DNA from 4 places in the Desulforamulus hydrothermalis Lam5 genome. Region 3 is predicted to be linked to each of the others. Evidence: riboswitches for the same ligand, from Rfam matches in the RefSeq annotation. Region 3 holds a riboswitch; each other region holds the start of a gene.
The links. Region 3 has a riboswitch for S-adenosylmethionine ahead of DESHY_RS08965 (homocysteine biosynthesis protein). Riboswitches for the same ligand answer to the same signal wherever they lie in the genome.

Region 1 (4,997 bases), on a different contig from region 3:
GTCAAACAAGAGGTCGTTGAGTTGAAGCAACCTGGTCTTAGAGGCTTTGGCAGGCGCCAGCAGCAGCACTTCGGAAATGACGGCGTTGGCCTGATCCAGTTCCCGCAGCATCACCTGCAGGTATTCGGCAAAACCGGGACAGGCTGCTTCTTTTTCCAGCACCTGCAGCAGCCCCCGCACGGCGGTCATGGGGTTGCGTATTTCGTGGGCAATGCCCGCCGCCATTTCCCCGGCCAGCTTAATTTTTACCGCCCGCATGATATTGCCGGCGTACTCCGGGTAGCGGGTTAAATCTTCCTTCAGCAAAAGACAACCGCCCTCACCTGCCTGGTTTTTCGCCATGCGCAGCGCCTCCTTATGCGTGGTCAGACCTTATTAGGCACTGTTTGCCACGCATACCATTTTTTGTATTATAACACAGGTGTGGGAAGAACCCTGCTGCATCATGTCGAAAGCAAATAAAAATTTACCCGTTAATTTGCTACCCGTCCCTTACGGGCATATTAAAAGGCGCTTCACCTCTGACAGTGAAGCGCCTCAGATTGCCGATAACCCTTTAACGGTTTATGCTTGCCTTTGTCTATTTGAGACCGGCTTCTGCCCGCAGGAGGGCGGCTTTGTCGGTGCGCTCCCAGGGCAGGTCCAAATCAGGGCGGCCAAAGTGGCCGTAGGCTGCGGTTTGTTTGTAAATGGGCCGGCGCAGGTCCAGGGTTTTGATAATGCCGGCGGGGCGCAGGTCGAAGTGGCGGTTGATGAGCCGGATAATTACATCGTCACTGACTGTTCCGGTGCCGAAGGTTTGTACCCGTACGGATACCGGGCGGGCTACCCCGATGGCATAAGCCACCTGCACTTCGCAGCGTTTGGCCAGGCCGGCGGCCACAATGTTTTTCGCCACATAGCGGGCTGCATAGCTGGCGGAACGGTCTACCTTGGTGGGGTCTTTGCCCGAGAAGGCGCCGCCGCCGTGGCGGGCCCGGCCGCCGTAGGTATCGACAATAATTTTACGGCCGGTGAGCCCGGCATCCCCATGGGGGCCGCCAATCACAAAACGGCCGGTGGGGTTAATGAAGAAGCGGGTCTGGTTGTCTACCAGCTCCGGCGGCAACACATAACGGGCCACCTTTTCAATCATATCCTGGCGAATAACAGCCAGCTCTGCTTCCGGGTGGTGCTGGGTGGAAATAACCACTGTGTCAATGCGGGCCGGCCGGTCGCCGTCGTATTCCACCGTCACCTGGGTTTTGCCGTCCGGCCGCAGGTAGTCTACCAGGCCGGTTTTGCGCACTTCCGCCAAGCGGCGGGCCATTTGGTGGGCCAGGGAGATGGGCAGGGGCATCAGTTCGGGTGTTTCGTCGGTGGCGAAACCAAACATCATTCCCTGGTCGCCGGCGCCGATGGCTTCGATTTCTTCCTCGGTCATCTCGCCGGTTTTTGCCTCCAGGGCCTTGTCCACACCCATGGCAATATCGGGGGATTGTTCGTCAATGGCGGTGAGAACGGCGCAGGTGTCACCGTCAAAGCCGTATTTGGCCCTGGTGTAACCGATTTCCAACACGGTTTCCCGGGCCACTTTGGGAATATCAACATAGCACTTGCAGGAAATTTCCCCGCCCACCAGCACCAGACCGGTGGTCACAAAGGTTTCGCAAGCAACCCTGGCCATGGGGTCTTTGGCCAGGATGGCATCCAATATGGCATCGGAAATTTGATCCGCCACTTTATCAGGGTGGCCTTCAGTTACGGATTCTGAAGTAAAAAGTTTTCTGCTCAAAGGCATTCCCTCCCTCTATTAACTTTTCCGCTATCATCAAGAAATAAACCTCTCCGGCAGGAGAGGTTACTTTTCCCAGCATTTTCTCACCTTGACCTCATCTGTCAGGAAGCAGCTTCCTGCAGGATTTGGCACCTTCCGTGAGGTTGCCGGGTTTCATCGGGCCAGTCCCTCCACCTCTCTTGATGAGCACAGAAATATCAGCAAAATGCCAGATTTATTTTAGCAAAGCAGGTACTTTGTGTCAAACAAATTTATTTTACTTCATAATAGGAACGATCCATGGGTTCCAGCTCCACCAGGACGGTATCCAGGCCGAACTTTTTCACCAGTTCCCAGGGAATCACCATATCTTTGCCCGACCGCACCAGGCCGAAATAGCGGCGGGGGGCCTGCAGCACCAGGGCCACCACCCGTCCGGTGGCCGGATCAATGTGCAGATCCTTCACCGGCCCCAGTTTGGCGCCGTCGCTGAGGTTGACAATATCCTTGACTGCCAGTTGGGTTGCTTTTAACATGGCACGCACCTCCCCTATGCCATGTTATGCGCCGGGGTCAGTTTTGGTGCGCCGGCCCCGCAGGCGGGCCAGCCATTTGCCGCCGTACCGGGCCGCCAGGGTGGCTTCTTCCATTTTCAGCAGGAACACCGCCGCCACAAAAACCAGCAAACCGGTGCCGATGGCCGCCCCCACCTGCAGCGCCAGCCCCAGGGTGCCGTGGGCCGCCGCCAACCCCGCCGCCCCGGCCTGCACCGACCAGGCCGCGGCCGCCATGGCAGCAGTGGCCAGGGCAGTTTGCCCGGCAAATTTAGCCAGACCGGCATTGAGCAAACCGGGTAGGCGCCGGTTGAGGAACCAGGCCAGCATGGCGGTGTTGGCCAGGGAAGCAAGGGAGTTGGCCAGGGCCAGGCCGCCGTGCTTTAAGGGGCCGATGAGCAGCAGGCTGAAGGCCAGGTTGATGGCCACCGTAACCGCCATCAGTTTCACCGGCGTCCGGGTATCCTGCTGGGCATAAAAGGCCCGGGTAAGAATAATGTTGGCCGCCTGTCCCACCAGGCCGACAGCATACATGGAGAGAGCAAAGGCGGTCATCGCCGTGGCCCGGGGGGTAAATTGGCCGTGCTCAAACAGCAGCTTGATGACAGGGGTGGCTAGCACCATCAGCCCGATGCCCGCCGGCAGGGAAAATAAAATAACCATCCGGCCGGCCCGCACCACTGTATCCGCCAGTTCCTGCCTTTGCCCCCGGGCGGCCAGGGTGGTGATGGCAGGGTAAAAGGCGGTGCCCACCGCCAGCACAAAAAAAGTAATAGGCATCAGGATAATCCGGTTGGCATAGTTGAGGGCGGAAATACTGCCCTCCGCCAGGCCGGAGGCCAGGATGCGGTCGATAATCAGATAAATCTGGTTGAGCGAGGTGCCAATGGCCACCGGCAGCACCAGGTGCAGCACCTGGCGTACGCCGGGATGCCGCAGGTCGATGCTGAACCGGAAGCGGAAGCCCACCTGGCGCAGTTTGGGAAGCTGCATCAGGGCGGCCAGCACAAACCCCAGCACCGTCCCGGCGGCCAGGCCGTCGATGCCGTAGACGCTGCCCAGGGTCAGGGCCGCCGCAATAATGGTAAGATTGGTGACACTGACACTGAGGGCCGGGATGCCAAATACCTGGTTGGCGTTTAACAGCCCCTGAAATACGGTGGACAAACCGTAAAATACCAGGATGGGCAGCATAATTACGGTCAGCCGGGTGGCCAGCCCGGCCACTTCGGCGCTTAACCCCGGGGCGGTCAGTTTAACCAGCAAGGGCGCCGCCCAAACTCCCACCAGGGTAAACAAGGAAAAAACAATCACCACCAGGGTAATGACGGTGTTGAACAGCCGCCAGGCCTCCTCCCGCCGGCCCTGGGCGGCGTATTCGCTGAACACCGGCACCACCACGGTGGCCAGAGCGCCGATGATAATGGCAAAAACCGCATTGGGAATGTTATAGGCCACCACATAGGCGTCGGTGACGCCGGTGGCGCCAAACATATAAGCTATCACCTGTTCCCGCACAAACCCCAGGATGCGGGACAGCAGGTTAATTACCGCAATGACCAGGGTGGCCCGGGCAATGACTTTTCCGGTGGACAAAATTAAAACCCCCCAATTAGCCGTTAGCTCAACCTGGAGCCGGAATTCGACAACAATCGTAGTATATTCTACTTTAGTTGCCCATATCCTGCCTTTTTAAACAGGCAGGCAAAAAGAAACGCCTTCCGGCAGCGGGAGGAAGCCGCAAACTGCAGAAAAACTCGGCCGGCGGAAAATCCGCTAACCTACCGGTTATTCTCCCGGTAGGCCAAAAGCCGCACCAGCACCGTAACCGCCTCGGCCCGGGTGGTGAGGGCCTGCGGGGCAAACAACCCTTCGCCGCGGCCCCGCATCAGCCCGGCCTGGGCTGTCACGGCCACCGAGGTTCCGGCCCAGGGGGCGATGCTCTCGCCGTCTTTAAACAGTCCCGGCGCCAGCGGGCTGTCCGGGATTACCCGCAAACTGTTAAGCCGCAGGGCCCGCACCAGCATAGCCGCCATCTGTTCCCGGGTAATGGGGTCGTTGGGGCCGAAGGTGCCGTTGCCATAGCCGGCCACCAGTCCCATTTGCGCGGCGGTAGCCACCGCCCCGGCACACCAGTAGCCCGGCGGCACATCTTGAAAGCCGGTGGCTGCGGCATCCTCCGGCAGGCCCAGGGTTCTTACCAGCATAACGGCAAACTGGCCCCGGGTAACCGTTTCATGCGGGCCAAAGGTTTCCGAGGTGACCCCCCGCACCACATGGCGGGCCGCCATGATTTCAATGTTGGGCCGGGCCCAGTGGCCGGCAATATCGTTAAAGGTGCGGCTGGCCTCCAGAATGGCAAACCGGCCAAACCTTTCCGTCATAAAGGATGACTTGCCGGTATCCGGGTTGTAATTGCTGCTGATAAACTCCCACCGGCGGGTCAGCTCATTAAGGCGGTAAGCGCCGATTTTTTTAATATTTAAGCCGGCGGTGGCGCCCACCGGGGTGGTTATGGTAAGCCGTACCGGGTTTTTCGGCTGGCTGACCGGCAACTGGCTGCCGTCCGGCCAGACAATGGCCGGCCGCAGCTCCACCAGGTAACCCGCCGGCCGCAGGTACATTAAGGGATCGGTGCCGGGCAAGGCTTGATCCCCCACCGCCTGCCAGGTTACCCGCAGCTGCAG
Region 2 (4,997 bases), on a different contig from region 3:
AGGCGGGTACATATTGGGGAGTTTGTTGGTCCGGGCCGGGAGTCATTTTAACCAGACATTTGCCGCAACGCCCGCTGCCCCCGCAGGGTGCCGGCAGGTTTACCCCGGCCAGCCGGGCAGCTTCCAGAACGGTTAAGCCGGGCGTTACTTCCAGGCTGCACGAGCCAGGTACAAAGGTAACAATTATTTTGGGGGACGCCAAGCAATCAACTCCGTTTTTTTTTATAAGCCGACCAGGCCTTTCGCTACGCTTACGGCTTCCACCGCATCCACCGCATAGCCGTCGGCGCCAATCTCCCGGGCATACTGGGCGGTAACCGCCGCTCCTCCCACCATCACTTTAAAGTTTAAACCTTGCTCCTTAACCCGCTTTATTAAATCTGCCATGTGAACCATGGTAGTAGTCATCAAAGCGCTCAGCCCGATGATTTGGGCCTGGTGCTGTTTAGCAGCCGCAATAATATCTTCATTATCTACGTTCTTGCCCAAATCAATAACTTCAAAGCCATGGTTAGCCAGCATCACAGATACAATATTTTTACCGATATCATGGATGTCTCCCTTGACGGTGGCCAGTATCACTGTGCCGACCCTTTTCGACGGGCCCTTGGCCAGTTCAGGCCGCAGCCGGGCAAAACTTTTGGTCATGGTTTCGCCGGCCATCATTAATTGCGGCAAGAAATACTGCCCGGCGCCATACCGGCGTCCCACTTCTTCAATACCTGGAATTAATGCTTTATCCAACATTTCCATGGGACTTAGTCCCTCTGCCAGGGCATTTTCAATATATGCTACAATATTATCTTTATCACCGGACAGCACTGCCTGGTATAAAACCTCCAGCGGAGTAGCGGCAGCTTGTACCGCCGGCTGCGGGGTTACCTGAATACCGGCCGCCTCTTGTGCATGGGCAATGTAACCGGCTGCCTGGGGGTCCCGTCCGGTGAGCACCGCAGCAGCCCGCAGGGTTTCCATCATCCGCTGTTCCTGGGGATTTAATATGGCTGCATCCAGACCCGCTGCCAGCGCCATGGCAAAAAATGCCGCATTGATCAGCCCGCGGTTGGGCAAGCCAAAGGACACATTGCTTACTCCCAGACTGGTGGTAAGGCCAAGCTCTTTTTTTACCAGACTAATGGCCTTGAGAGTTTCCGGTACCCCTGCGGGCTGGGCACTGACTGTCAGCACCAAACAATCTATCATTAAATCGCTTCTGGGTATTCCCATAGCCTCAACCCGCTCCACCAGCCGCCGGGCTACCGCCAGACGTTCCTCGGCGGTGGCGGGAATACCCCCTTCGTCCAGGGTAAGGCCAATAAGGGCCGCCCCGTATCGTTTAGCCAGGGGCAAAATGGTTTGCAGGCTTTTTTCTTCTCCGTTAATCGAGTTTATAATGGCCTTACCATGATATATTTTGAGAGCCTTTTCAATAACCGCCGGATCAGTGCTGTCAATACACAAGGGAGCATCCACCAGCACCTGAACCGCCTGGACAGCCCGTTCCATAGCGGCCACCTGGTCTACCCCCCCGACCCCCACGTTGACATCCAGTATGGCAGCGCCCGCGGCCACCTGGGCCAGGGCATCCCGGCGGGTAATTTCGGTCTTGCCCTCTCTTATTTCTGCCTGCAGAGCCTTTTTGCCGGTGGGGTTAAGGCGTTCCCCTACGGCCACCGGCATAGCCTGCGGGTGAACAGTTACGGTCTTAACCCGGCTGGCCACCCGCAAACCAAAATCCCTGTTGCGCTCCTTGAGGGGCAACCCCTTAACGCTTTGCTGAATGGCTTTAATGTGTTCCGGGGTAGTACCGCAGCACCCCCCCAGCAGGGAGGCGCCAAAAGCCACAAACCGGGCTGCAAACTCAGCCATCGTAGCCGGCGTTTCCCGGAAAACCGTGCGGCCTTCCACCATTTCCGGCATGCCGGCATTGGGTGAAACTAACACCGGCAGGTTAGTGCTTTGGGTAAGCTGCTGCACTACCGGCACCAGTTCCCGGGGACCCACCGAACAATTGACGCCAATGGCCGCTACTCCAAGCCTCTCCACCACTACCGCCGCTGTTTCCGGGTCAGTACCCGTAAAGGTACGGCCGGTTTCGTCGAAGGTAAAACTGGCCACCACCGGCACCGGACCGGCATCTGCCGCAGCAATCAGGGCCGCCCGCATCTCGCCTATATCACCGAAGGTTTCAAAAAGAATTAAATCCACCCCTGCCTCTACCAGGGCCCGGCACTGTTCATAAAACTGCTCATAGGCCTCATCAAAAGTCATGGTGCCCAGAGGCTGCAAGAATTTGCCCAGGGGGCCCACCGAACCCGCCACCATCGCTCCGTAAGGCCGGGCAGCTTCCTTGGCTAAACTTACCGCGGCCAAGTTGATCTCCCGCACCAGGTGGTCCAGGCCGTAATCTGCCAGTTTCAACCTGATGGCACCAAATGTATTGGTGGTGATAATATCGGCACCGGCAGCCAAATATAATTTATGAACCTCTTGCACCGAGGCCGGACGGCTAAGATTCCATTCCTCCGGACACCACCCGGCCGGCAACCCCAGTTGCTGCAGCAGGGTACCCATTGCGCCGTCAACCACCAAGATTTCTCTTTTAATTCTTTCCCTAAAAGACAAGTTCGCTCTCTCCTTCTGCATTGGCTTGCCGCATGCGACAATTTGTCATCTGACAGGACTGACATTTTACCTGTTTTTGAGTTGGCCGGGGGCACCACCCCACCATAAAACAAAGGGACTTTGCCGGCTGCATTTGATAATATTCATTGCAGGCAACAGCAATTTGTTCTGCCCCTGACATTTGCAAAAACAAGGGCAGGCAATCCATTGGCAGGCCCCGGTAGCCCGGACCAAGCCGGGGGGCAGGAAATAAACCCTTACTTCTTTGCCGGCCGGCCAACAGTCTGACCACTCGCCGGGCAGCTTCCTCCACGGCGGCCGTTCCTACAGCATCCAACAGAACGGCATCCGCCGCCAGGCCCTGGCTAAACAAGCCGGTCACTTCTTTCTCGATAGTTTCTCCCACCGTTACAGTTACCACGCTGGCCGTGCTACAATTTTCAAGATAAGAGCCTGGCCAGGGCAGGTTAAATGAAGCTTCCCGGCGATACAGGGTGGCACCGTCCGGCGCCAGCTGCATGTGAGCGGCTACCGCAGCCGGCTGCATTAAGCATTTGCCCAGGTTAATCATCTCCTGCACCCGGGCCAGCCAGCGCGGCTCAACAGGTTGTTTGTTCCCCACTCCCAGGCAGGCCGCCACCTGCTGCGGTTGTAGGTCTAAAGGTATGTGAGGCAACAGCATAATAACCTCCGGCAAGGAAAACAAAAACGCCCAATAAGGGCGTAAGGTGTTAAAAATAACTCCATGGCGCACCTTATCTCTCAGGAACTAATCCTGCAGGAGTTGGCACCGCCGCCAGAAATAGGCCGGTTGCCGGGCTTCATTGGGCCAGTCCCTCCACCACTCTTGATAAGACTTTTAATATTTTTTATTTAATGGTAATTTACATGAAAGTATTTCTTTCGTCAAGAGTTTCCTTGCAGCAAGCAGCCGCTGACTCACCTGCCACATAGCCGGTGCTGAAAGCCACCTGCATATTATAGCCGCCCGTATGGGCATCCACGTCCAATACCTCGCCGGCCAAAAACAAACCTTTAATAAGACGGGAACCCATGGTTCGCGGGTCAATTTCTTTAATATTGATGCCGCCGCCTGTTACGGTTGCCTCGGCCAGGGGGCGGGTGCCGGTAATCTGCAGCGGCAACTTTTTCACTAAGGCCAGAAGCCTTTGGCAGGCGCCTTTGTCAACCTGTCCCCAGGTGGCGTCCGGGCTGATATCGGCCAGCTTGACCAGTACCCTGGCCAAACGTTCCGGCAGCCAGTCGGCCAGCAGATTTTTTAAAGAGCGCCGGTCGCCTTCTTGCACCCTTTGCAGCAGGCGCTTGGCCAGCAGATCCGGAGATTGGTCAGGTAAAATATCCATTTCCCCTTTGAGCATCACACCCGGCTGCCGCTGCTGCGCCAGTGCTACGGCCCGCCCCAGCCGCAAGGCGGCGGGACCGGACAAACCCCAGTGGGTAAAAATAACATCTCCCTGTTCGGCAGCCATTACTTTTCCCCCACTATTGTATAAGACTATCTTCACACCGGACAAACTAACGCCCTGTACCTGTCGTTCGGTAATCCAGGCGTCGTTGCAGGTAACAGCCACCGCAGCCGGAAACAGTTCGGTAATGTTGTGTCCCCACCGGCGGGCCATGGCATATCCTTCACCGGTACTGCCGGTATGCGGGTAAGACATGCCGCCGGTGGCCAGCACCACCGCTCCCGCCCGAAAGGTGTGAGAGCCCGCTTGTACGCCCAGGCAACGCCGGTCTTTGACTAACAGACCGTCCACTTGGCTTTTGTACCGCACGGTTACCCCCTGCTGCCGTAAATACTGCTCCAAGGCCTGCACCACCTGACCGGCCCGGTCACTGACCGGAAACACCCGGCCCTGGTCTTCCACCTTGGTGGGAACACCCAACTTTAGCAAAAAATGCCGCAAATCCTGGGGGTAAACCGGTGTAAAGCACTGTAAACAAATTTCCCGTTACCCGGAATATTGGCTATGACGGTCTGGATATCCGTGTCATTGGTTAGGTTGCAGCGGCCGCCGCCGGTAATTAACATTTTCTCGTATAACTTCGTATAATGTATGCTATACGAAGTTATTACGATAAGACTATCTTCACACCGGACAAACTAACGCCCTGTACCTGTCGTTCGGTAATCCAGGCGTCGTTGCAGGTAACAGCCACCGCAGCCGGAAACAGTTCGGTAATGTTGTGTCCCCACCGGCGGGCCATGGCATATCCTTCACCGGTACTGCCGGTATGCGGGTAAGACATGCCGCCGGTGGCCAGCACCACCGCTCCCGCCCGAAAGGTGTGAGAGCCCGCTTGTACGCCCAGGCAACGCCGGTCTTTGACTAACAGACCGTCCACTTGGC
Region 3 (4,997 bases):
GAAAAAAAGAAAGTAAGTATGCAGGCACCCGCTTACAGGCATGCTTAACGCACAATTATTTATATGTTGGGGGTAAATAAATGACTTCCGGAAGTAAACGCTTAAAGATATTCGCCGGTAACGCTAATCCGGAATTGGCCAAGGAAATTTGTCAGTATCTAGGGGTGGCCATGGGGAAATCCCAGGTAACCCGTTTTAGCGACGGGGAAATACGGGTCAAGGTGGAGGAAAGCGTCAGAGGTTCGGATGCCTTTATTATTCAGCCAACCTCCACACCGGTCAATGAACACCTGATGGAGCTGTTGATTATGGCAGATGCCTTGCGCCGGGCTTCTGCCCGCCGCATCACAGCAGTAATACCCTATTACGGGTATGCCAGGCAGGACCGGAAAACCCGGGCCAGGGATCCCATTACCGCCAAGCTGGTGGCCAATATCCTGACGGCCAGCGGTTGCCGCCGGATTATTACTATGGATTTACATGCCGGACAGATCCAGGGTTTTTTTGACATTCCGGTGGATCACCTGCCGGCGGTGCCTATCTTGGCTGAATATTTCCAGCAAAACTTGCAGGAAGATGTGGTGGTGGTGTCGCCGGACATCGGTGGGGTTACCCGGGCCAGGGATCTGGCCGAACGCATCGGCTCGCCGTTAGCCATTATTGATAAACGGCGTCCGGAGCCCAACGTCGCTGAGGTTACTAATATTATCGGCAATATTAAAGGTAAAACGGTAATCATGATTGACGATATTATTGATACTGCCGGCACCATTACGAAAGGTGCCGCCGCCCTGATGGAGCGGGGAGCCAAAGAGATATATGTTTGCTGCACTCACGCCGTATTGTCCGGTCCGGCCATACAACGGTTGGAAGAATCGGTGATTAAAGAAGTGGTAATTACCAACACCATACCGCTGCCGCCGGAAAAAATGATTGATAAAATCAAGGTCTTATCTGTAGCGCCCTTGCTGGGCGAAGCTATTATTCGTATTCATGAGGATCTTTCGGTCAGTAAATTGTTTTCATAACCTTTCGCTGCCGTATAAAATACCCGGCGGCCAACAGTAGTATTGGCTGTTGGCCGCCGGGTTTGTGATTTGGGCAAATGCGGCAGCGGACAAACGGGACTTTAGTCCTAACGACATGCGACTAAAATACTAAAACCTTTTTCCTGCCTTGCCATGGGGCGCTAATTCGAGTATAAACATTTTAGGGTCGGTGCTAACTGTGAGTGTACCGGTCGTACATATAATCGGCATTTATATCCTCGGCAGGTTCCTCCGGCCGGTACGGCCAACTGCTGACTCCGGTTGCCAGCAGGTCCGGTCTGGTTTCGTTTTGCAAGGTCATAATATCACCTCCTTGTCATGATTAGATTTTGAGAAAAAGTTTCCGGTTATACAGTAAGGTGGTGCAAAACACCGCCTTAATTATAGACAAAGGCCTTATTTAAGATTATATTTTCGGAGGTGCAGCAGCTTGTTAGTGCAGCAGCATGTGCAGTATTTGCAAAGCAACGGCCTGGAAGTAACCGATATGAAAAATCAAGAGGTTTTCTGGGTCAAATTTCCTACCGGCTACCGCATTATTATGGATCAGCAGGAGCTGGCAAAGCTGGCACAGTTTTTTAAACTTCACGAAGATAAAGGCCCCGGTGTTATTGAAATGTTATACCGGGTAGAAAAAAATTAGGTTGACAAATTTAAGGGTGGGTTGTTAAACTTAATAATCAAAAAATAAAATAATTTTTGTGCTCTTATCCCGAGAGGTGGAGGGACTGGCCCAATGAAACCCGGCAACCATCCGGCATTCCGGACAGGTGCTAATTCCTGCAGAAGATTTTCTTCTGGCAGATAAGAGGTGTGCTGCGATTAAGCAAGTATCAAAACCTCTTCTGTTAAGAAGGGGTTTTGTTTATGTCGGGGCAAAAGAGCACGGAAGGAGGACCTCATGGGCGTTGAACGCACCTACAAAGAAATTAACGAACGCATCAAAGCCGGTAAAGCAGTGGTACTGACGGCGGAAGAAGTTATTGGCCGCGTGCGGGAACAGGGTTTGGCCAAAACAGCCGCTCAAGTTGACGTGGTGACTACGGGAACCTTTGGTCCCATGTGTTCCTCGGGGGCTTTTTTAAACTTCGGGCATTCGTCGCCCCGTATTCGCATGAGCAAAGTTTGGCTGAACGGTGTGCCTGCCTATACCGGTATTGCGGCGGTGGATGCTTACATTGGGGCCACCGAGCTGCCTGAAGATGATCCGGCCAACAACAACTATCCCGGTACATTCCGTTATGGCGGGGGGCATGTGATTGAAGATCTGGTGGCCGGCAAGCCGATTAAACTGGAGGCTTTATCTTACGGCACAGATTGTTATCCCCGCCGGGAGATAGAAACCAGCATCACCATTAACGACATCAATGAAGCTATTTTATTTAATCCCCGTAATGCCTATCAAAATTACAACTGTGCCGTCAATTTAAGCGATAAGACCATTTATACCTACATGGGGACCTTGAAGCCCCGGCTGGGCAATGCCAACTACTCTACCTCGGGGCAGTTGAGTCCGTTGATGAAGGATCCCAACTTTGCCACCATTGGTATCGGCACTCGGATTTTCCTGGGCGGCGGCATTGGTTATGTGGTTTGGAACGGAACCCAGCACTTCCCCGGCTGGCTTAAAGACGACAGCGGCAACATTGTCGGTTCTGCCGGCGGCACCCTGGCAGTGCTGGGAGATCTTAAGCAAATGAAACCCCAGTGGCTCAGGGGTACCAGCTTCCAGGGTTATGGTGCCACTCTGACGGTGGGATTGGGTGTGCCGATTCCTATTCTCAATGAAGAAATTTTACGGTTTGCAGCCCTGTCGGACGAAGAACTGCATGCTCCGGTGGTGGATTACAGCGAGGGTTATCCTAACCGGTTGGCGGGCAACCTGGGTCTGGTCAGCTATGCCCGGTTAAAATCGGGCAAAATTACCGTGCAGGGCAAAGAAGTGCCTACGGCGCCCCTTTCCAGTTATGCTAAAGCCCGGGAAATTGCCCATATTTTAAAACAGTGGATAGAAAAGGGTGACTTCTTGTTGGGTGAACCGGTGCAGTTGCTGCCCGGACCGGCTGCCGGATTAACGGGCAAAGTTTTGGCAAGTAAGTAAGTAATCAGGAAAGGAGCGGCTTGTATGGCACCGCATAAAATTGTTTTAAGGTTTACTTCCACCACCTCTGACCAGCCGATAATTTATCATTTGGTTAAGGATTACGATTTGGTGGTTAATATTGTCAAGGCCCAGATTAACCCTCACCTGGAGGGAACCATGGTGTTAGATTTGGATGGGCCGAGGTACGAAGAAGGCATCCGGTATTTAAGGGATCAGGGCATCACGGTGCATCCTTTAACCCAGGAAGTGGTGCGTATCCATGACCGCTGTACCGCTTGCGGCGCCTGCACGGTACACTGCCCGGCGGGTGCCCTGTATCTGGAGCGCCCGGCCATGGAGGTTCATTTTAACGGTGACAAATGTGTGGTTTGTCTGCAGTGTTTAAAGGTTTGCCCGGTACGGGCCATGGAGGTAAGGATTTAACTTGACCTACACCGAACGTACTTACCGTTCCCTGCACCGCCAGCATGACCTGGTGCATTTTCAAGTGATGGTGCGAGAAACCGATTTGGATATCGGCGTACGGCGGGAACGCTTTTCACCTGAGCTGGTGCGCCGGACGGAGGAATTAATTTATCAAGAGCGCCGGCTGCTGGAGTTGTATATCCGCCAGGACCCGGTTTTTCAAACCAGCTTGCAGCCTCACCCAACCGTCGCCGGGGCACCGTCCCTGGCGGTGGAGATGGCTGAGGCGGCCCGCCTGGCCGGGGTTGGACCAATGGCGGCGGTGGCCGGCGCCTTTGCCCAACTGGCAGGGAAAGCTTTGACCCGGTATTCCCGGGATGTTATTGTGGAAAACGGCGGCGATATTTTTATAAAGACGACCCGGCCCAGAAAAGTAGGTATTTTTGCCGGGCAGTCACCGTTCAGTCACCGCATTGCTCTGGCTATCCAGCCGGGGCAAACCCCGCTTGGCATTTGCACCTCCTCCGGCACCGTAGGTCATTCATTAAGTTTCGGCAGGTCGGACGCCGTGGTTATTCTGGCACCCTCCGCCCCGCTGGCGGATGCTGTGGCCACGGCAGCCGGCAATCTGGTGCAAGAAGAGGCAGATGTACAAAAGGCGGTGGACTTTGCGGCGTCAGTGCCAGGGGTGACCGGGGCGGTGGCGATCAAAGGGGAAAAACTGGCAGCTTGGGGACAGGTAAAACTAGTACCCATGTAGTGGCATGATCTGTTTTAAAATAACAGGCAATATTCTGACATGGCGAATTTTTCGTAGTATAATGAATAAAAAACAGGTGGTGTAGTTATGAAAAAACCAATCTGTCCCCTCTGCAATACAGAGATGGTAATGATTATGTCGGACGACAGCCAAAACAAAGAGCCGCAAATCTTTGCCCTTAATGAACTGGTGCGCCAGGCCGACGGCACTTACGGCATCAACCGGGAACGAGGTTTGCCGGTGGTCATGGCATTGTGTGAAACCTGTGGTTATCTGATGCCTTTTTCTGCACACAAATTAAATCTGGAATAGAATAGCAAAGCAAGGCATTAGTAAGACTTTTGTCATGGTCAACCCGGCGCCCGGCATCTTATAATAACCTTAAACATTCAGCAGGGGGGAAAAAGATGCGCTTAACCATCAATGATATTTTAGACGTAGCCATAAAATCAGAAGAAAGCAGCTGCCAATTTTATAAAGAAATGGCAGGTCGGGCTAAAAACCCGGCTTCAGCCAACATCCTGGCGAAACTGGCCCAGGATGAGCAGGAACACCTGGATTATCTGCTCTGGTTAAAGTCCGGTGAGCCAATTAACGAGGAAGTTTACTTCGACGGGTTAGAGGAGGCCGGCAGCTTGGATCCGGCCATGACACCCAAAGAAGTCCTGGCGGTGGCGAT
Region 4 (4,997 bases), on a different contig from region 3:
CTATCGCCCAGGGAGCAATTGGTAATTAAACTGAGGTACGGACTTAACGGGGGCCATGAATTGACCCAGCGAGAAGTGGGCAAAAGGTTAGCCATTTCCAGGTCTTTTATTTCTCGCATAGAAAGCAGCTCCATCAACAAGTTGCATAAAGAGCTATCCAACCATTAAATAAGGCCCGCAAGGGCCTTTCAGAGTGTCGACGAACATTATCGGTGGTTTATGAACCCCTTTGGCGCCGGTCTGCGCACCGACAGGGGATCATAAAACCACCTCACTTTGTTTTACAACCTTTGTCTACAGTTTGAAAGGCCCGCATGGGGCCTTTATCTTAGAATACAGGCACGACAGCACCTTGATAAGTTTCCTCAATAAATTTCTTCACTTCGGGCGATTGTAAAGCCGCTGTCAACTTTTTAATTTCTTCGCGGTTTTCATCACCGCTGCGGACAGCCAGAATGTTGCCGTAAGTATCGGCAGCCTGGGACTTGGCATCTTCTGCTACCAGGGCATCGGCAGGGCTGAATTTAGCCTGGGTGGCAAAATTACCGTTAATAACAGCACCGGCCAGGTCTTCAATGGAACGGGGCAGCTGAGCGGCTTCCAGCTCAACCACTTCTACTTTCTTTTCCACAATGTCCCGGACAGTGGCGCTAATACCTACCCCTTCTTTTAACTTAAGCAGGCCGGCTTTTTCCAGCACTACCAGGGCACGGCCGCCGTTGGTGGGGTCATTGGGAATACCGATTTTATCACCGGTTTTAAACTCACTGACGGTTTTCACTTTTTTAGAGTATAAGCCCATGGGCTCAAAGTGAATTTTGGCGGTGTAGGTAAGGTTTAAACCCTTTTGCTTATTGAAATCTTCCAGGTAGGGCAGGTGTTGAAAGTAATTGGCGTCCAATTGTTTATCATGCAGGGCCAGGTTGGGTTGCACATAATCATTAAATTCCACAATCTCTAATTTAATGCCGTCTTTCTCCAACAGGGGTTGCACGACTTTTAGTATTTCCGCATGGGGTACCGGTGTGGCGCCAACTTTTATTACTTTGCCGGTTTGGTTTGCTTGCTGTTGGGCAGGTTCCTTTGATCCGCCGCAGCCGGTTAGCAGCAGTACCAGGCTGCTCAGACAGGCCACAATAAATACCAGTTTTTTCTTCATGTTCTTTTCCTCCTTTAATTTTTATTGAATTTATTGGCAAGTAAATTGCCCAAAGATTGAATAACCTGTACAAGAATTACTAAAACGATGACTGTGGTTACCATTACTACCGAATCAAATCGCATGTAACCGTACCTTACCGCCAGATCACCCAATCCGCCGCCGCCCACCACGCCGGCCATGGCTGAGTAGCCTATTACCGCAATAGTGGTGATGGTAGTGCCCAGGATAATGCCGGGCAAAGCCTCAGGCAGCAATACTTTCCATATAATTTGCCAGGTGGTGGCACCCATAGCCAGAGCAGCCTCAATAACCCCTTTGTTTATTTCTTTCAAGGAACTTTCCACCATTCTGGCCACAAAGGGGGCGGCTGCCACCGTTAAGGGGACAATGGCTGCCGTTGTACCGATGGTGGTACCCACCAGCAGCCTGGTAAAGGGAACCAGGGCCAGCAGCAGGATAATAAAGGGATATGAACGAAAAATATTGATAACCGTTCCCAGTATCCGGTTGACCACCAGGTTTTCTTTAATGTGGCCCTGGTCGGTGATTACCAGAATAATGCCCATGGGAATACCCAGCAGCGACGCAAAAATAACCGCCACCACCGTCATATACAGGGTTTCCCAGGTGGCCTTAATTAGCTCAGGCGAAATACCGGATAAGTGGACAAACAAATCATTCAACATTTTTTAACACCTCGATTCTTAAACCCTGCCGGCGCAAGTGTTGCAAAGCTAAGCGACAGTTATCCTGGGACCCCAGACATTCTATTATTAACATGCCAAAGGGGGTATCCTGGATTTGATTTATGTTGCCGTAGAGAATATTAATGTCTACAGCAAATTTTTTCACCAGTGTGGATATCACCGGTTCGGCAGCGGCATCCCCGATAAAAGATACCCGGATGATTTGTCCCCGCCCCCTTTGCAGCAGCGGTTTCTTAATATGTTCGGGAATATCGGTTTGAATAATGGTTTGCACAAAACGGCGGGTGGTCGGGTGTTGAGGCTGCGTAAAGACGTCAATAACCAGCCCTTCCTCAATAACTTTTCCCTGTTCCAGCACTGCCACCGAGTCACAAATTTCCGAGATCACTTTCATTTCGTGAGTAATCATTAAAATGGTGAGGTCCAGCCGGCGGTTAATGTCTTTTAACAGGGCCAGAATTGAATCTGTGGTGGCAGGGTCCAGGGCCGAAGTGGCTTCGTCACATAATAAAACGATGGGATCGTTGGCCAGTGCCCGGGCAATGCCCACCCTTTGTTTCTGCCCCCCGGAAAGCTGCGAGGGGTATGCGCCGGCCTTATCCGACAGGCCCACCAGACCCAACAGTTTGGTTACCTTTTCTTTGATCTGGGCTTTCGGCACACCGCTGATCTCCAAGGGAAAGGCCACATTCTCAAATACTGTCCGGGATGATAACAAATTAAAATGCTGAAATATCATACCGATTTTGCGGCGGGCTACCCTTAATTGAGTTTCGTTAAGAGAAGTTATTTCCTGACCGTTTACCTTGATACTGCCGGAGGTAGGTTGTTCCAGCATATTTACACAACGGATGAGGGTACTTTTACCCGCGCCGCTGTAGCCAATAATGCCGTAAATTTCCCCTTTGCGCACCCGCAGGTTAACGTGATCCAGGGCAGTAACCGCACCGGCAGCAGACCGATAAATTTTTGTCAAATCTTGAATTTGAATCACCGGCATCAACCTTCCTTGAAAAATTAAGGCCTCTTCTGACAGACCAGAAGAGGCCATAACATCTACGCCCTCTTCTTATCTTTCAGAAGAAAGAAAATCTTCTGCAGGAATTAGCACCTTTCTCGGATAACCAAGAAGGTTGCCGGGCTTCATAGGGCCAGTCCCTCAGCCGCTCTGGATAAGAAGGATATATTTATTGTTTAATTAAACAATGTAAATTCTAAGGCAGAAGTGTCAGTTTGTCAATCAAAATTTTAGACATTTTTATCATAAGCTCTTAATATTTACCACCATCAGAGATAAAATATGGTAAGAACAGCAACCAAATACGGGGAGGGTTTATGATGCAGTTTAATTTCCGTTGCCCCACCAGGATTTTTTTCGGGCAGCAGTGCATTGACAAATACAGCGGTGAGCTGGCACCCCTGGGGAAAAAAGCCTTAATTGTAACAGGCGGCAGCTCGTCACAAAGAAACGGTTCCCTGGCTGATATGCTGGCTGCTCTCAACCGGCAAGGCATCCAGGCGGAAGTTTTTCAAGAAGTTGAGCAAAACCCCGGTTTAGCTACGGTGTACCGGGGCGGGCAAAGGGCCCGGGAGATGGGGGCAGATTTTATTATCGGGATCGGTGGCGGCAGCCCCCTGGATGCCGCCAAGGCTGTGGCGGTGTTGGCGGTCAATCAGGTTAGCCGGCAGGAATTAATGGCCAGGCAGTGGACCAATGAGCCGCTCCCGGTGGTGGCGGTACCTACCACTGCCGGTACCGGCAGTGAAGTAACCCCTTATGCAATTCTTACGGTGGAATGGGCAGAAACCAAAATGTCCATTGCCGGTGAAAAATTATTTCCGGTGCTGGCTTTTTTGGATGCCCGCTATATGTTGAATTTACCTTGGGAGATTACGGTTAACACAGCGGTGGATGCTTTGTCTCACAGCGTGGAAGGTTTTATTAACCGGCGTGCCACGCCCCTTACCGACCTGCTGGCGTTGGAGAGTATTGCCATCCTGGGCAGGGTGTTAACCCGCTGCAAACCGGCTGATCTTTCGCTGGCAGAGCGGGAAGAACTGTTGTATGCTTCCCTGCTGGCCGGTTTGGTTATTGCCCAAACTGCTACCGGGGTGATCCATGCCCTGGGCTATCCGTTAACTTATTTTAAAGGTTTGCCCCACGGCTTAGCCAACGGTGTCATTATGAAAGCCTCTTTGGAGTTTATGGCCCAGGCAGCCCCGGAACGTGTGCAGCAGGTGGTTAAAGCCTTGGGATGCAGCAATTTATCGCAGGTGGGAGAGTTTTTAAATAAGATGTTGGCGCCGGTTGATTTCAGATTAACGGCAGAAGAGGCGGCTAAATTTGCCACCAAAACTTTGTCAGCCAAAAACCTGGCCAACTGCCCGGCGGCGCCGGCGGAACAGGATATTTATCAAATCTTGAAGGACAGCCGTTTGCTGTAATATATAAGCGGCCCGCTGCGGGCCGCTTAAACTTTAATATCCTTTCTTACGTCTTGCCGGTTGGTATACCAGTAAGTAAACCAGGCCACCAGCAGGAACATGATTAAAGCAAACCAGTTATTGGCAGCCAGAGCGGTTCCTTTTAAGAAAGCAATGTTGTATTCAATGTAGGCGAAAAAGGCGATGACAATGCCAACCAGGGCGTCCCCGGCAATCAGCCCGGAAGAAATAAGAACGCCACGCTCCACCTTGTCCTTCAGTTCATTGGCGCCCAGGCCTTTTTCAATTAGGATGCGCACTACGCCACCCACCAGAATGCCCATACTTAAATGGAGAGGCAGGTAAAATCCCAGGGCAAAGGGAAGTACCGGCAGGCCCATGGCATAAATGGCAATTCCCACAATCAACCCCATAATAACAAACTCCCAGGGTAGGGTACCTGTAATTACACCCTTTGTTACCATTGACATCAGGGTTGCCTGGGGGGCCGGCAGGTCGGCGGAACCCATGGTATAAGCGCCGTGCAACATTACAATAATGGCGCCGATAAAATAGGCACAGGCAAGCACTCCCACGTACTGGCCAATCTGTACAAACTTGGGGGTACCGCCTAAAATAAAGGTGGTTTTACCGTTCTGGGCGGTGGCACCGGCCACTGCAATGGCTACACATACAATAGAACC

Region 1: another riboswitch for S-adenosylmethionine. It lies ahead of metK (methionine adenosyltransferase); the one in region 3 lies ahead of DESHY_RS08965 (homocysteine biosynthesis protein).
Region 2: another riboswitch for S-adenosylmethionine. It lies ahead of DESHY_RS00525 (Vitamin B12 dependent methionine synthase,activation region); the one in region 3 lies ahead of DESHY_RS08965 (homocysteine biosynthesis protein).
Region 4: another riboswitch for S-adenosylmethionine. It lies ahead of DESHY_RS05510 (methionine ABC transporter ATP-binding protein); the one in region 3 lies ahead of DESHY_RS08965 (homocysteine biosynthesis protein).

What each region holds. Positions count from the first base shown of each region.
Region 1 is NZ_CAOS01000003.1:596,558-601,554, forward strand. Features, by position in the region: gene DESHY_RS03805 (ATP-binding protein) at 1-342, opposite strand, end outside; gene metK (methionine adenosyltransferase) at 581-1,774, opposite strand; SAM riboswitch class I at 1,869-1,966, opposite strand; gene DESHY_RS03815 (YlmC/YmxH family sporulation protein) at 2,029-2,292, opposite strand; gene murJ (murein biosynthesis integral membrane protein MurJ) at 2,317-3,906, opposite strand; gene DESHY_RS03825 (S8 family serine peptidase) at 4,092-4,997, opposite strand, start outside.
Region 2 is NZ_CAOS01000001.1:90,745-95,741, reverse strand. Features, by position in the region: gene DESHY_RS00535 (ASKHA domain-containing protein) at 1-202, opposite strand, end outside; gene DESHY_RS00530 (homocysteine S-methyltransferase family protein) at 223-2,625, opposite strand; gene DESHY_RS00525 (Vitamin B12 dependent methionine synthase,activation region) at 2,615-3,307, opposite strand; SAM riboswitch class I at 3,378-3,482, opposite strand; gene DESHY_RS00520 (BaiN/RdsA family NAD(P)/FAD-dependent oxidoreductase) at 3,510-4,541, opposite strand; gene DESHY_RS00515 (aminoacetone oxidase family FAD-binding enzyme) at 4,720-4,997, opposite strand, start outside.
Region 3 is NZ_CAOS01000011.1:154,520-159,516, forward strand. Features, by position in the region: gene glmU (bifunctional UDP-N-acetylglucosamine diphosphorylase/glucosamine-1-phosphate N-acetyltransferase GlmU) at 1-16, shown strand, start outside; gene DESHY_RS08955 (ribose-phosphate diphosphokinase) at 81-1,028, shown strand; gene DESHY_RS14740 (hypothetical protein) at 1,222-1,350, opposite strand; gene DESHY_RS08960 (hypothetical protein) at 1,486-1,692, shown strand; SAM riboswitch class I at 1,754-1,860, shown strand; gene DESHY_RS08965 (homocysteine biosynthesis protein) at 1,951-3,150, shown strand; gene DESHY_RS08970 (NIL domain-containing protein) at 3,175-3,576, shown strand; gene DESHY_RS08975 (UPF0280 family protein) at 3,578-4,318, shown strand; gene DESHY_RS08980 (hypothetical protein) at 4,406-4,630, shown strand; gene DESHY_RS08985 (ferritin-like domain-containing protein) at 4,726-4,997, shown strand, end outside.
Region 4 is NZ_CAOS01000008.1:57,538-62,534, reverse strand. Features, by position in the region: gene sigK (RNA polymerase sporulation sigma factor SigK) at 1-168, shown strand, start outside; gene DESHY_RS05520 (MetQ/NlpA family ABC transporter substrate-binding protein) at 329-1,159, opposite strand; gene DESHY_RS05515 (methionine ABC transporter permease) at 1,174-1,848, opposite strand; gene DESHY_RS05510 (methionine ABC transporter ATP-binding protein) at 1,838-2,863, opposite strand; SAM riboswitch class I at 2,936-3,048, opposite strand; gene DESHY_RS05505 (iron-containing alcohol dehydrogenase family protein) at 3,208-4,314, shown strand; gene DESHY_RS05500 (OPT family oligopeptide transporter) at 4,341-4,997, opposite strand, start outside.